DNA from 3 places in the Kosakonia radicincitans DSM 16656 genome. Region 3 is predicted to be linked to each of the others. Evidence: predicted binding sites of a transcription regulator. Region 3 holds the regulator's gene; each other region holds the start of a gene.
The links. Region 3 encodes PurR, which represses purine synthesis genes. Its sites were predicted from a motif close to CANGCAAACGTTTGCNTG; they were not measured.
Positions count from the first base shown of each region.

Region 1 (4,811 bases), 1.8 Mb from region 3:
CGTTGCCGAGATCGATCAGCAGCAAGGCGTTATCTTCCGTTGAAAGCTGCGGCGTCACCGTGTGGCGCACGTCTTCCACGCGGGCAAAGGCAGTGATCACCAGCGACAACGGCGAGGTCATCTCGCGCTGCTCGCTGCCTTCCTGCCAGCGGGTTTTCATCGACATGGAGTCTTTACCCACCGGAATGGTCAGCCCCAGCGCCGGGCAAAGCTCTTCACCAACGGCTTTTACCGCCGCATACAGGCCCGCGTCTTCACCCGGGTGACCGGCTGCCGCCATCCAGTTGGCGGAGAGTTTGATACGTTTAATATCGCCAATCTGCGTCGCCGCAATATTGGTTAATGCTTCACCCACCGCCAGGCGAGCGGAAGCAGCAAAGTCGAGTAGCGCAACCGGCGCACGTTCGCCCAGCGCCATCGCTTCGCCGTAGTAGCTGTCAAGACTGGCGGTGGTGACCGCGCAGTTAGCGACCGGCACCTGCCACGGGCCAACCATCTGATCGCGGGAAACCATACCGGTCACCGTACGGTCGCCAATGGTGACGAGGAAGGTTTTTTCCGCCACGGTCGGCAGATGCAGCACGCGGTTTACCGCATCAGCCACAGAGATGCTTTGCGTATTGAAGGCATCGCCGGTCGCCTGACGGGTTTCTACGTCACGCGTCATTTTCGGCGTTTTACCCAGCAGCACATCCAGCGGCATGTCGATCGGCTGGTTGTTAAAGTGCTTGTCATTCAGCGTCAGGTGCTGCGCTTCGGTGGCTTCACCGATTACCGCGTACGGCGCGCGTTCGCGGCGGCAAAGCTCGTCAAACAGCGCCAGTTGATCGGCGGCAACTGCCAGCACATAGCGCTCCTGCGATTCGTTACACCAGATTTCCAGCGGGCTCATGCCCGGCTCATCACTGAGGATATCACGCAGCTCGAAACGACCGCCGCGTCCGCCATCGCTCACCAGCTCCGGCATGGCGTTCGACAGACCGCCCGCGCCCACGTCGTGAATAAAGAGGATCGGGTTGGCATCGCCCAGCTGCCAGCAGCGGTCGATCACTTCCTGGCAACGACGCTCCATCTCCGGGTTGTCACGCTGTACGGAAGCAAAATCGAGATCCGCATCAGACTGGCCGGAGGCCATAGAAGACGCCGCGCCGCCGCCGAGACCGATGTTCATCGCCGGGCCACCCAGCACGATCAGTTTCGCGCCAACGGTGATCTCGCCTTTCTGTACGTGATCCGCGCGGATGTTACCGATCCCGCCCGCCAGCATGATCGGTTTGTGGTAGCCGCGCAGCTCTTCGCCGTTGTGGCTGTTTACTTTCTCTTCATAGGTACGGAAGTAACCATTCAGCGCCGGACGACCAAATTCGTTATTGAACGCTGCGCCGCCCAGCGGGCCGTCGGTCATAATATCCAGCGCAGTAACGATACGCTCTGGCTTACCAAAATCCTCTTCCCACGGCTGTTCAAAGCCCGGGATGCGCAGATTGGAAACGGAGAAGCCCACCAGCCCGGCTTTCGGTTTCGCGCCGCGACCGGTCGCACCTTCATCGCGGATTTCGCCGCCGGAACCGGTCGCCGCCCCTGGCCACGGTGAAATCGCCGTCGGGTGGTTATGGGTTTCCACTTTCATCAGGATATGTGCCGGTTCCTGATGGAAATCGTAACGGCCTTCCCCGCGATCGGCGAAGAAGCGCCCCACTTCCGAACCTTCCATGACCGCCGCGTTGTCTTTGTAGGCTGACAGCACGAAGTCCGGCGTTTGCTCGAAGGTGTTTTTAATCATTTTGAACAGCGACTTCGGCTGCTGCTTGCCATCAATCACCCAGTCGGCGTTGAAAATTTTGTGGCGGCAGTGCTCGGAGTTCGCCTGGGCAAACATATAGAGCTCGATGTCGTTCGGGTTACGCCCCAGACGGGTGAACGCATCCTGCAGATAATCGATTTCGTCTTCCGCCAGCGCCAGGCCAAGACGCAGGTTCGCGTCGATCAGCGCCTGGCGGCCTTCGCCAAGCAGATCAACGCTCTGCACCGGTGCCGGTTGATGGTGCTCAAACAGACGCGCAGCGTCCGCCTGCGAGGTGAACACACTCTCCATCATGCGGTCATGCAGTTCGGCGGCGACCTCATTCCACTGGGCATCGCTCAGACCCGCCGCGTCAACGTAATACGCCACGCCGCGCTCAAGGCGATTGATTTTATTCAGTCCGCAGTTGTGGGCGATATCGGTCGCTTTGGAAGACCAGGGAGAGATGGTGCCAGGACGAGGCGTGACGAGCAGTAATTTTCCGGTCGGCGTATGGCTGCCAAGGCTCGGGCCGTATTTCAGCAGGCGCTGGAGCCGTGCGTACTCTTCGTCAGTAAGGCTCTCATTCAGATCGGCAAAGTGGGCATACTCGGCATAAATATTACTGACCGGGAGGTTGGCCGCCTGAAAACGCGCCAGCAGTTTGTTGATACGGAAAGCGGACAATGCAGGCGAACCACGCAGAATTTCCATCATAAGTCTCTCGTCTTCGAAGCGTCAGGGACGCTTTAAGTGTGCACCAGGGGGAAAACGGGCGTCATTATAGAGAATAGTGCGCGGCGACGAAACCGTTTGCGTCGAAATAAACCACGTCTGATTTTTTAACAATAGCTGTCGCCGACTGCTCTAATTAGTTGCCAACTGGCGTTTTGTTGCGCAAAATGCCGCTCAATCACCGACAAACCCTGTTGTTACCACGGTAAAAAATATTCTGAAGCAAAGCACTGCGCAGAGAATTAACTAATTGAAAAAATTTAAGATTAATTATCTGCTCATCGGCATTGTCACCCTGCTGCTGGCAGCGGCCCTGTGGCCTTCCATTCCCTGGTTCGGTAAAGCCGACAATCGCATCGCGGCGATCAAAGCACGCGGGGAATTGCGCATCAGTACGCTTTCCAGTCCGCTGAGCTATGCCGTCATTGACGGGAAAACCTCCGGGCTGGATTACGATCTGGCACAGCATTTTGCCGATTACCTCGGCGTCAAACTGAAAGTGACCGTACGGCAGAACATCAGCCAGCTTTTCGACGATCTCGATAATGATGACGCCGATATGCTTGCTGCTGGCCTTGTCTATAACAGCGAACGAATCAAGAACTACCAGACCGGTCCGGTCTACTACTCGGTTTCGCAGCAACTGGTTTATCGGGTAGGCAGCTATCGTCCGCGCTCTCTGCAATCGATCACCGCCGATCAATTAACCATCGCCCCCGGCCACGTTGCGCTGGATGATCTGCGCGAACTTAAAGAGAAAAAGTACCCGGATTTAAGCTGGAAAGTGGACGAAAAACTGGGCACGACAGCGCTGTTAGAACAGGTTGTCGAGGGCAAACTGAGTTATACCGTGGCCGATTCAGTGGCAATCAGCCTGTTCCAGCGCGTTCATCCGGAACTGGCCGTCGCGCTGGATATCACCGATGAACAGCCGGTGACCTGGTTCAGCAAGCGTGACGACGATAATACGCTGTCAGCGGCGATGCTCGACTTCTTCAACAATATGAATGAAGACGGCACGCTCGCCCGGCTGGAAGAGAAATACCTCGGCCACGGCGACGATTTTGACTATGTGGATACGCGCACTTTCCTGCGCGCAGTGGACAGCGTATTGCCCGATCTTCAGCCGATCTTTGAAAAATACGCGCAGGAGATCGACTGGCGGTTGCTGGCGGCCATTTCTTACCAGGAGTCGCACTGGGATTCGCAGGCCACCTCGCCCACCGGCGTGCGCGGCCTGATGATGCTGACCAAAAACACGGCGCAGAGCCTTGGCTTAAGCGATCGTACCGATGCTGAACAAAGCATCAGCGGCGGCGCCCGTTATCTGCTGGATATGATGAGCAAAGTGCCGGATAGCGTGCCGCAGGATGAGAAAATCTGGTTTGCGCTGGCGGCCTACAATATGGGTTACGCGCATATGCTTGATGCCCGCGCGCTGACGGCGAAAACCAAAGGCAATCCCGATAGCTGGGCCGACGTCAAACAGCGGCTGCCGCTGCTGAGCCAGAAACCTTATTACAGTAAGCTGACTTACGGTTACGCCCGTGGTCATGAAGCTTATGCTTATGTGGAAAATATTCGTAAGTACGAAATTAGCCTGGTGGGTTATCTGCTGGAAAAAGAGAAAGTAGCCGCCAAAGCCCTGCAACTGGCGCAGAGTTATCCGGCAGTTTCGACAGATGAACTTAATCGCCCGGATTACGGCGTGATGCCCTTCAGCGCGCTGACGGCCAACGATGCCTTCCCGCGTAACCCGTTACTGGTGCCCGAAGCGCTGGTAAAAAATCCGCTTAAAGTCAATCGCTAGTTTTTCGGTCGGCGTGAATTGCCGGACGGCAGCTTCGCCTTATCCGGCCTGGAGATTTGGCGAGTCCGGCGGCGATTTCTTCAGCGCTTTTTTCTCTATCCGGCGCTGGCGGAAAAAGTCGCTCAGCATAGCCGCACACTCGTCGCGCAACACACCCTCTTCCATTTCAATCCGGTGATTCATACCCGGATGATGCAGCACATCCAACAGCGATCCCGCTGCGCCCGTTTTGGCATCGCGCGCGCCAAACACCAGCCGCCCGATGCGGCTATGCACCATGGCACCGGCGCACATCACGCACGGCTCCAGCGTGACATATAACGTAGTATCGATCAGACGATAATTTTGCAGCACCAGCCCGCCCTGGCGTAGCGCCATGATTTCAGCATGGGCGGTCGGATCGTGGCGGCCAATCGGCCGGTTCCAGCCTTCGCCGATCACCTGGTCGTTATAAACCAGTACCGCGCCAACGGGGACTTCGCC
Region 1 covers NZ_CP018016.1:1,365,045-1,369,855, reverse strand. The annotation lists gene purL (phosphoribosylformylglycinamidine synthase) at 1-2,500, opposite strand, end outside; gene mltF (membrane-bound lytic murein transglycosylase MltF) at 2,769-4,328, shown strand; gene tadA (tRNA adenosine(34) deaminase TadA) at 4,368-4,811, opposite strand, start outside.
Region 1: purL (phosphoribosylformylglycinamidine synthase) is a predicted target of PurR. The motif match lies at 2,586-2,603, and genes of this name have one in related genera.

Region 2 (4,811 bases), 920 kb from region 3:
CATACCCGTAGACCAGCAGCGGATTTTCACCTTTGCGGAATAAGGTGTGGTTGTAGACCAGCGAGACCGGTACTTCGACGCCATCTCTGGCGTGAATCCACAGGTGTTCACTGCGATAGTGGCTGGCATCGAAACCAGCGACTTCAACCTGCTTCAGCACGCGCCGCTCGCCGGTATCCATATCCAGTTCAAAAAGCGTATCCGGCGTGGTCATCGACGAGTAGCCGTAGCGTAAACGCGAGGTTTCCGGTTCCGGGTTATATGCCAGCCAGGTGACATAGGCTGGATCGTCAAACGCAATGCCTACCACTTCCCGAGTCTTACGGTTGATCTGCCGCAGGCTGGTTAAACCACGTTGCCGCTCCTCAACCACCAGCCAGTCGCTGAAGAGCGTAAACCCTTCCAGCATCACCTGTTCGCGCGCCGGAATCAGCACTTCCCAGCGTCTTTCATCGCGCACTTTGGTGCGATACAGGCCAAAGTTTTTGCCTTCGCGGTTAGAACGCAGGTAAAAAGTGTGCTGGAAATGGTCAAGGTTGTACTCATGCTCTTTGCGTCTTGGCAAAAAGCAGAGCGGCTGCGCATCAGGTAGCTCTGCGTCGAGAAGCAGCACTTCGCTGGTGGTAGCGCTGGAAAGGTGGATTGTGATGTAGTGCTGCGAGGTCGTTTTGCCCAAACCGACATAGAAGGTCTCATCCTGCTCTTCGTACACCAGTTCATCCTGCTGCGCCGGTTCTCCGACGGTGTGGCGCCACACCTGATAAGGTAACAGCGTGGTTGCATGCTTGCGCACATAGTAGAGCGTTTCGGAGTCATTAACCCAGACAAAATCCGGTGAGACGTTATCCAGCACTTCCGGGTACCAGTTGCCGGTTTCAAGGTTACGAAAACGCAAACCATACTGGCGGCGCGATAAAAAGTCTTCGGCTATCGCCATGATGGCATTGTCTGGCGAAACTTCCAGGCCGCCGAGCGTATAGAATTCGCTGTGTGATGCGCGCTGGTTGGCATCCAGCAGCACCGTCCACTCATCCCACTCGGCGCTCAGTACCGACTGACGCTGGTAGATTGCATACTCATTACCCGGTTCGTAAATGTGCCGATAGCGATAACCATTTCTGACATAGGGCGCGGAAACTTCACGTTGCGGTATGCGTGAGATGATCTCCTGCAGCACCTCATCCTGTAACGCCTGTTGTGACGACATCATTTTGCGGCCGTAATCATTTTCCTGACGCAGATAGTCAAGCACCTCTGGCTGCGAGCGGGTATCGTCCCGCAGCCAGTAATAGTTATCAACGCGCGTATCGCCATGCGTGGTGATTGCGTGTGGGATCAGTTTTGCTTTCGGCGGCATAGTATTGTTCTTTTTTGTTTAACACACTTGTAAGGTTGGCAAAACCCGCGCGTGATGCAAGCGAAACCACACTGTAATCAGAATCAAGCGGTAAGTTTTTGCTGCTTTATATCCTCTTCTATCTCCTCACGAACTGCCTGCGGGATCTGTAACGCATCTCCCAATGCATTCAGATAGCTGCGTTCCATAAAGTGATCGATATCGATAACGGCACAGCTGAGATACCAGAGTTCCAGCGCCTCTTCTTCATTCTGTACGCCCTGCGCCAGGCGTGCGGGATCCAGCGGTTGTTCAATTGCCTGCGCAACCAACTGCCGCCCCTGCTCTTCCACCCCGGCTTCACGAAGTTGCTGCTCGATAGCGGCTCGTTCTTTGTCGTCGATATGACCATCGCTTTTCGCCGCAAAAACCAAGGCCAGGATCAGCCGCTCCGTGCGCACATCCAGCGGAGATTGCTGCTGACCGTATTGCGGCTCACCCTGATGCGCGTTACGGATACGGTCTTTGTATTTATTCCACAGCACCGTACCGGCGACCGCGCCGCCGCCAACCAGCAGTGCGCTGGTACCGTATTTAGCAAGAAACTTACGTGAGGATTTACTGGCAACGAGCAGCCCGGCAAGGCCACCCAGAGCGCCCGGCGCCAGCAGGTTATGTAACCTCTGCTCGCCTGAAGATGAGGGATCCGCATTATCTTTCGAACCCAGCAACGACTGTATTTGATTCAACCAGCTCATAATGCCCTCGCTTATCTATGTGTGGTTGCCCAGAGTAAGCGAGGGGGATGTCAGGAAGTGTCTGTAGCGGCAAAAGATGAGAAAATTATTGCGTTACGGCTGTGGCTGGTACTCTGCCGTACCCGCTTTGCAATCGACGGCCACGCGGTAGTGAATATCCATATTTTTACCGCGAACCGTGAGCGGTACCGTCCATTTATCACGCTTGCCGACGATCTCTTTCGGATTCACCCAGGCAACCGGATCGGCCTGCCCCAGTTTTTTCTGATCGTCAGCCCAGCGCACAATGCGATTTTGCAGATAGTCACGCTTAACGCTGGCCGCGATCCCATCGGCATCAAGACCTTCACAAGAAGGAAACTTTACCGATTTATCCGTTGTAGCGTGCGCCATGGTACTGCCTGCCAGCAAAAGCAGACCTGTAAAAACTCCTGCTATTTTCATGCTTATCTCCTGGTACTTACTTGTCCAGTCAAAAGCATGGTACAAATTGCTGGCAGCGCAAGATCAGGCGACTTTCGCGCGCTTCTGCGCGCTTTTAATATCCACTGCGTCTGTCGGTTCAGCATCATCAGAAGTAGCCGCTGCAGCAGGTTCTTCCGCTTCAGCACCTGGCAATTTGCCGGATTTCAGAATACCGCTCAGCGCATCTTTCTGTTCGGCAAGCCACAGCGCCATTTGATCGCGCATCTCATCTTCCAGCGCTACCGGGCCGGTACCTAACCAGTCGCCCAGCACTTCCGCCAGATCGAGCATTTTATCGTAAGCATCAGCTTCCTTTTTGCTGGCAAAAGACATTTTTTCCTCACCTTCACGAATGACTACGTATTTAACTTCTACCGCCATGATGCAGCCTCATTCAACTGTGTATTTATACAGTATAGTAGCGCGATGAAAAAAGCATCGCAAGGGATAAAAGACAGACGCAAACGTTTTCGTTTATACTGCGCCCAGTTTTTTTCCCCAACGGTAAGATGCTATGACTCTTTTAGGTACTGCGCTGCGCCCTGCAGCTACTCGCGTGATGTTACTCGGCTCTGGCGAACTGGGTAAGGAAGTGGCCATTGAATGTCAACGACTGGGCATTGAAGTGATCGCGGTTGATCGCTACGCCGATGCGCCCGCCATGCATGTGGCGCACCGTTCACATGTGATCAATATGCTTGATGGTGATGCGCTGAAGGCGCTGGTCGCGCAAGAAAAACCGCATTTTATCGTGCCAGAAATCGAAGCTATCGCCACCGACACGCTGCTGGAACTGGAAGCGCAAGGCCAGCATGTGGTGCCCTGCGCCCGTGCCACAAAGTTGACCATGAACCGTGAAGGCATTCGTCGCCTGGCGGCGGAAGAGTTGCAGTTACCGACATCCAGCTACCGCTTTGCCGACAGTGAAGCGGCTTTTCGCGATGCCGTCGCTGAGATAGGTTTGCCCTGTATCGTAAAACCGGTGATGAGCTCCTCCGGTAAAGGCCAGAGCTTTATTAAAAGCGCAGAGCAACTGACGAAAGCCTGGGAATACGCCCAACAGGGCGGTCGTGCGGGTGCCGGGCGGGTGATTGTCGAGGGCGTGGTCAACTTTGATTTTGAAATCACGCTTCTGACCATCAGCGCCGCTGATGGCGTCCATTTTTGCGCGCCGGTCGGCCACCGCCAGGAAGAGGGTGATTATCGCGAATCCTGGCAGCCGCAGCAGATGTCGCCGCTGGCGCTGGAACGCGCGCAGGCGATTGCCAGCAAAGTCGTACTGGCGCTGGGCGGCTATGGGCTGTTTGGCGTTGAGCTGTTCGTTTGCGGCGATGAAGTGATTTTCAGCGAGGTCTCTCCTCGCCCGCATGATACCGGGATGGTGACGCTGATTTCACAGGATCTCTCGGAGTTCGCGTTGCATGTCCGTGCTTTCCTCGGTTTACCGATTGGCGACATCCGCCAGTACGGCCCGGCTGCTTCGGCAGTGATCCTGCCGCGCCTGCGCAGCCAGAATGTGACCTTCGATAACGTGCAAAATGCGCTCGCAGCCGGTGTGCAACTGCGTCTTTTTGGAAAACCTGAAATCGACGGCTCCCGCCGCATGGGCGTTGCGCTGGCTGTGGCAGAAAATGTCGAAACGGCCGTAGAGCGCGCAGTTGCCGCCGCCGCGGCAGTTCAGGTTAAAGGCTAAAAAAAGCCCGGAGGCGCTCATCGCTTTCCGGGCTTTTCTGCACAAGGCGGGTAAACACCCGCCCGCGAGATTACTGTTTCGCGCCTTCTACCGCTTCGCGCGCCAGTTTGGTGATGCGATCGTAATCACCCGCTTCCAGCGCATCTGCCGGCACCAGCCAGGAACCGCCGATGCACAGTACGCTTTTCAGCGCCAGGTAATCACGGTAGTTAGCCGGGGAGATCCCGCCAGTCGGGCAGAAACGAACCTGAGAGAACGGACCCGCAATCGCCTGCAACGCTTTAGTGCCGCCGTTTGCTTCCGCCGGGAAGAATTTGAACTCTTTCAGACCGTAGTCCATGCCCAGCATCAACTCAGAAACGGTGCTGATGCCCGGGATCAGCGGGATAGTACCTTCGGTCGCGGCTTTCAGCAGCGGCTCGGTCAGACCCGGGCTGATAGCGAACTGCGCGCCAGCAGCGGTGACTTCCGCCAGTTGCTGCGGGTTCAGTACCGTACCGGCACCGATAATTGCGTCGGGCACTTCTTTTGCGATAGCGCGGATAGCATCAATTGCACA
Region 2 covers NZ_CP018016.1:2,202,465-2,207,275, reverse strand. The annotation lists gene ptrB (oligopeptidase B) at 1-1,357, opposite strand, end outside; gene Y71_RS10800 (tellurite resistance TerB family protein) at 1,441-2,097, opposite strand; gene yebF (protein YebF) at 2,188-2,538, opposite strand; gene Y71_RS10790 (YebG family protein) at 2,602-2,940, opposite strand; gene purT (formate-dependent phosphoribosylglycinamide formyltransferase) at 3,074-4,252, shown strand; gene kdgA (bifunctional 4-hydroxy-2-oxoglutarate aldolase/2-dehydro-3-deoxy-phosphogluconate aldolase) at 4,323-4,811, opposite strand, start outside.
Region 2: purT (formate-dependent phosphoribosylglycinamide formyltransferase) is a predicted target of PurR. The motif match lies at 3,017-3,034, and genes of this name have one in related genera.

Region 3 (4,811 bases):
TTGCGCAGCAGATCGTAAAAGGTCAGCGGCTGTTCATGCAGCGCAGCAGGCTGGGCGGGCGCTTTCAACCGCCAGGCAGGCACCATCAGCACCAGAGTTATTGCCAGCAGAGTGGCAAAAATCGCCTGCCAGGAGAAGTGCGCCAGCATCCAGGCACCCAGCAGGGGGGCCAGCGCAGGCGTCAGGCCCACCAGCGGCATAATGGTCGCGAAGATACGGTTAACGCGGTGTGCCGGATAGTGGTCAGTGACCAGCGCCTGCCAGCTAACCGTAGCGGCGCAAACGCCGATTGCCTGTACGAAACGCAGCGCAAGTAACAGGCTGGCGTCCCGTACCCACAATGTTCCCAGACAGCCAAGTGCGAAAATAGTCAGCCCGCTCAACAAAATAGGTCTGCGGCCATAGCGATCCGACAAGGGGCCCCATACCAGTTGTGCGACAGCAAAGCCTGCCAGAAACAAACTCAGCGTGGCGCTGACGATGGCCGGGGAGGTTTGCAAATCTTGTTGTATCGCGCTAAACGCGGGCAGGTACATATCGGTGGCTAAAAAGCCCAGCACGCTTAATCCCGCGAGCCAGACTAAAAATCCTTTTCCAGGTTGCATTTGAGTTCTCATCTTGTTGCTTCTTCAGGGCTGTCGAGTGTAAGGAGTGCTTTCCTGCTTGTGAAACGCTAATATTTGCGCAGTGGTTTCAAAATTTTTGCAGGCAGATTATGTGGTCAGAATATTCACTCGAAGTGGTTGATGCTGTTGCGCGCAACGGCAGTTTCAGCGGTGCCGCCCAGGAGCTGCACCGCGTACCTTCAGCGGTGAGCTATACGGTGCGCCAACTCGAAGAGTGGCTGGCAGTTCCGTTATTTGAACGCCGTCATCGGGATGTGGAGTTAACGCCCGCCGGAAGCTGGTTTTTAAAAGAGGGGCGATCTGTTATCAAAAAAATGCAGATCACCCGCCAGCAGTGCCAACAGATCGCCAACGGCTGGCGCGGCCAACTGGCGATTGCCGTGGATAACATTGTGAAACCGGCACGAACACGGCAACTGATCGTCGATTTCTACCGACATTTTAACGATGTCGAGTTACAGGTTTACCAGGAGGTGTTCAACGGTGTCTGGGATGCGCTGGCAGATGGCCGCGTTGAGGTGGCGATTGGCGCGACCCAGGCGATCCCGGTCGGTGGACGGTACGCGTTTCGTGATATGGGCATGCTGAGCTGGAAATGCGTGGTCTCCAGCCGCCATCCGCTGGCATCAATGCCCGGCCCGCTAAGCGATGAAACGTTGCGCAACTGGCCTTCGTTGATCCAGGAAGATACGTCGCGCTCGTTGCCAAAACGTATTACCTGGCTGCTGGATAACCAGAAGCGGGTAATCGTGCCGGACTGGTCCGCTTCAGAAGCCTGCCTTTCTGCCGGGCTGTGTGTGGGGATGGTGCCCGCGCATTTCGCGCGTCCGCGGCTGGACAGCGGCGACTGGGTGGCGCTGGAACTGGAGAACCCGTTTCCGGATGCGGCCTGCTGCCTGACATGGCAACAAAATGACGCATCACCGGCGTTGAACTGGCTGCTGGAGTATCTGGGGGACAGTGAGACGCTGAACAGCGAATGGTTGCGGGAGCCGGAGTAGCGGCCCCCGCAGGGCGTGATTAACGGCGGTAGTCGCGGAACGGACCATCCGCCACCGAACGACGCTCGATCAGACGCGGATGGACTTCAATGGACTGCGACTCTTCGCGCTTGTTGACGATACGATCGAGCAACATGGTAAACGCCGTTTCGCCCAGCGAATCTTTCGGCTGATGGATGGTGGTCAGTGCGGGCGTAAAGTAGCGGGAATTACGCACATTGTCATAGCCGATCAGCGAAATATCCTGGGGAACGCGCAGCCCCATCTCATCCGCCGCGCAGAGCGCACCCATCGCCATAATATCGCCGCCGCAGAACACGGCAGTAGGGCGGTGGGACTGGTTGAGGATTTGCTGCATCGCCCGGTAACCCGATTCCGGTTCAAAGTCGCCCTGCACGATCCAGTTTTCCGGTACGGTAATGATCGCCTCTTCCATCGCTTTCATAAAACCGGCGAGGCGGCCTGCGCCGGTGTTGCGCTCCAGCGGGCCTGGAATGACGCCGATATCGCGATGTCCGCGCTCAATCAGATAGCGGCCAGCCATATAGCCGCCTTCAAAAGCATTATCAATGACCGAATCGGTAAAATCGGCTTTCGCCTCGCCCCAGTCCATCACCACCATTGGGATATTACGGTACTCTTCCAGCATGCTCAGCAGCGACTCCGGGTATTCGGAGCACATCACCAGCAGGCCATCGACACGTTTTTGCGCCATCATCGACAGGTAGGCGCGCTGTTTCTCAAGGCTGTTCCAGGCGTTGCCGAGGATCAAGGTGTAGCCTTTCTGGAAGCATTTTTTCTCTACGGCTTCGATGATCTCGGCAAAATAGGCGGCTTCGCTGCTTGTGGCCAGTAAACCGATCGATTTGGTGTGATTGACCTTCAGGCTACGTGCCACAGCGCTGGGGGAGTAATGTAACTCTTTAATCGCCGCCCATACGGCATTGCGAGTCTCTTCAGCGACGAAGCGCGTTTTGTTAATTACATGTGATACGGTTGTAGTGGAAACGTTTGCTCGTTTCGCGACGTCTTTAATCGTTGCCATCAGAAATCACTCCAGACCATATCATAAGCTCCTGATAATACTTAAGGTAAACGTTTGCCTTCCATCACCCTGAACCCCAGCAAAGTGAGTGCGGTACGCCGGGAAAAAGACACTAAACGTCAGGAGGGGAGTCAATGGCCGGTACGCTAATAAATTTAGCGTCGAATTTTGTCTTATCTTGAGCAAAAGGGGAAGCGCTAAAACATATCTCCTCCTAATTCCTGCAAGATTTTTATGATTATTTGTGCAAAAATGCGCAAACTCACTTTTTGTGGGGAAATGAAAATGGAGAAAAATTGATGAGCACCGATCTGAAGTATTCTTTGGTCACTACCGTCATTGTTCTGAGCCTGATTGTTTTCGGTGGGCTGACCGCCGCGCTGCATTGATCTGGCACGAGGGAGAGCCTTCTCCCTCGGCTTTCCCCGCCATTGTTATCACTTCTGCAATAATCTTTTGTCATTCTGCTAACTTCTGTTTTTTGTGATTGCTGTCATACTTTTGACTTCTGCGACAGTGTCTCCAACCGACACGGCTTTTTCGGAGTCAAACGATGAAAGTAAATTTCCCTCTGCTTGCCCTGGCGATTGGCGCCTTTGGGATAGGTACAACGGAGTTCTCCCCGATGGGATTGCTGCCCGTTATTGCCCGTGGCGTCGATGTTTCCATTCCGGCGGCGGGGATGTTGATTAGCGCTTATGCGATTGGCGTGATGGTGGGGGCGCCGCTGATGACGCTGCTGCTGTCGCACCGTGGCAGACGTAACGCGCTGATCTTCCTGATGGCGATCTTTACGCTGGGTAATGTGCTGTCGGCAATCGCGCCGGACTACACCACCTTAATGCTGGCGCGCATCGTTACCAGCCTCAACCACGGCGCCTTCTTTGGTCTGGGATCGGTTGTTGCCGCAAGCGTGGTGGCAAAAGAGAAACAAGCCAGCGCCGTCGCCACCATGTTTATGGGGCTGACTATCGCCAATATTGGCGGTGTGCCTGCTGCAACCTGGCTGGGTGAAACCATCGGCTGGCGCATGTCGTTTATGGCGACCGCCGTGCTGGGTCTGGTTGCCATGCTGAGCCTCTACTTTTCACTGCCTGGCGGCGGAACGGGCGAACGTCCGGATGTACGCAAAGAGTTGTCCGTGCTGGTTCGTCCACAGGTGCTGTCGGCACTGCTGACGACGGTGCTCGGCGCGGGCGCGATGTTCACGCTTTATACCTATATTTCGCCGGTGCTGCGCACCATTACTGATGCTACGCCGGTGTTTGTTACCGGGATGTTGGTGCTGATTGGCGTCGGTTTCTCGATTGGCAACTACCTTGGCGGCAAACTGGCGGATCGTTCGGTAACCGGTACGCTGAAAGGTTTTCTTATCCTGCTGATTGCCATCATGCTGGCTATTCCGTTCCTGGCCCGCAGCGAAGTAGGCGCGGCTATCAGCATGGTGGTCTGGGGCGCAGCGACCTTTGCTGTGGTTCCGCCGCTGCAAATGCGTGTAATGCGCGTCGCACATGAAGCGCCAGGACTCTCTTCTTCAGTGAACATTGGTGCCTTTAACCTCGGTAACGCACTCGGTGCGGCTGCGGGCGGCGCGGTGATCTCCGGCGGCCTGGGATATGATTTTGTCCCGGTGATGGGGGCGATTATTGCGGGGCTTGGGCTGATGGTGGTGCTGTTTTCCGGGCGCTCCCGGCCGGAACGAGCCTGTGCGGCAGTCGAGTAAAAAGAGGAGGGGCAATGCCCCTCCTTTGTTTTATGCGGCGAAATTCTTCGCCACGAAGGCCCAGTTGACCAGCGCCCAGAAGTGTTCAAGGTAGTTCGGACGGGCGTTGCGGTAGTCAATGTAATAAGCATGTTCCCAGACATCGACAGTCAGCAACGGTGTCGCATCCGTCGTCAGCGGGGTTCCCGCATTGGACGTTGAGACAATCGCCAACCCGCCATCCGCTTTTTTCACCAGCCATGTCCAGCCTGAACCAAAGTTCTTCACTGCGGCATCGGTAAACTGCGCTTTGAACTCCGCAAAGCCGCCAAAGGCTTTAGCAATCGCAGCGGCCAGTTCGCCAGTCGGCTCACCACCAGCGTGCGGCGCGAGGCAATTCCAGTAAAAGGTGTGGTTCCAGACCTGAGCGGCGTTAT
Region 3 covers NZ_CP018016.1:3,123,051-3,127,861, reverse strand. The annotation lists gene punC (purine nucleoside transporter PunC) at 1-605, opposite strand, end outside; gene punR (DNA-binding transcriptional activator PunR) at 716-1,627, shown strand; gene purR (HTH-type transcriptional repressor PurR) at 1,647-2,672, opposite strand; gene cydH (cytochrome bd-I oxidase subunit CydH) at 2,972-3,061, shown strand; gene Y71_RS14930 (MFS transporter) at 3,226-4,395, shown strand; gene sodB (superoxide dismutase [Fe]) at 4,426-4,811, opposite strand, start outside.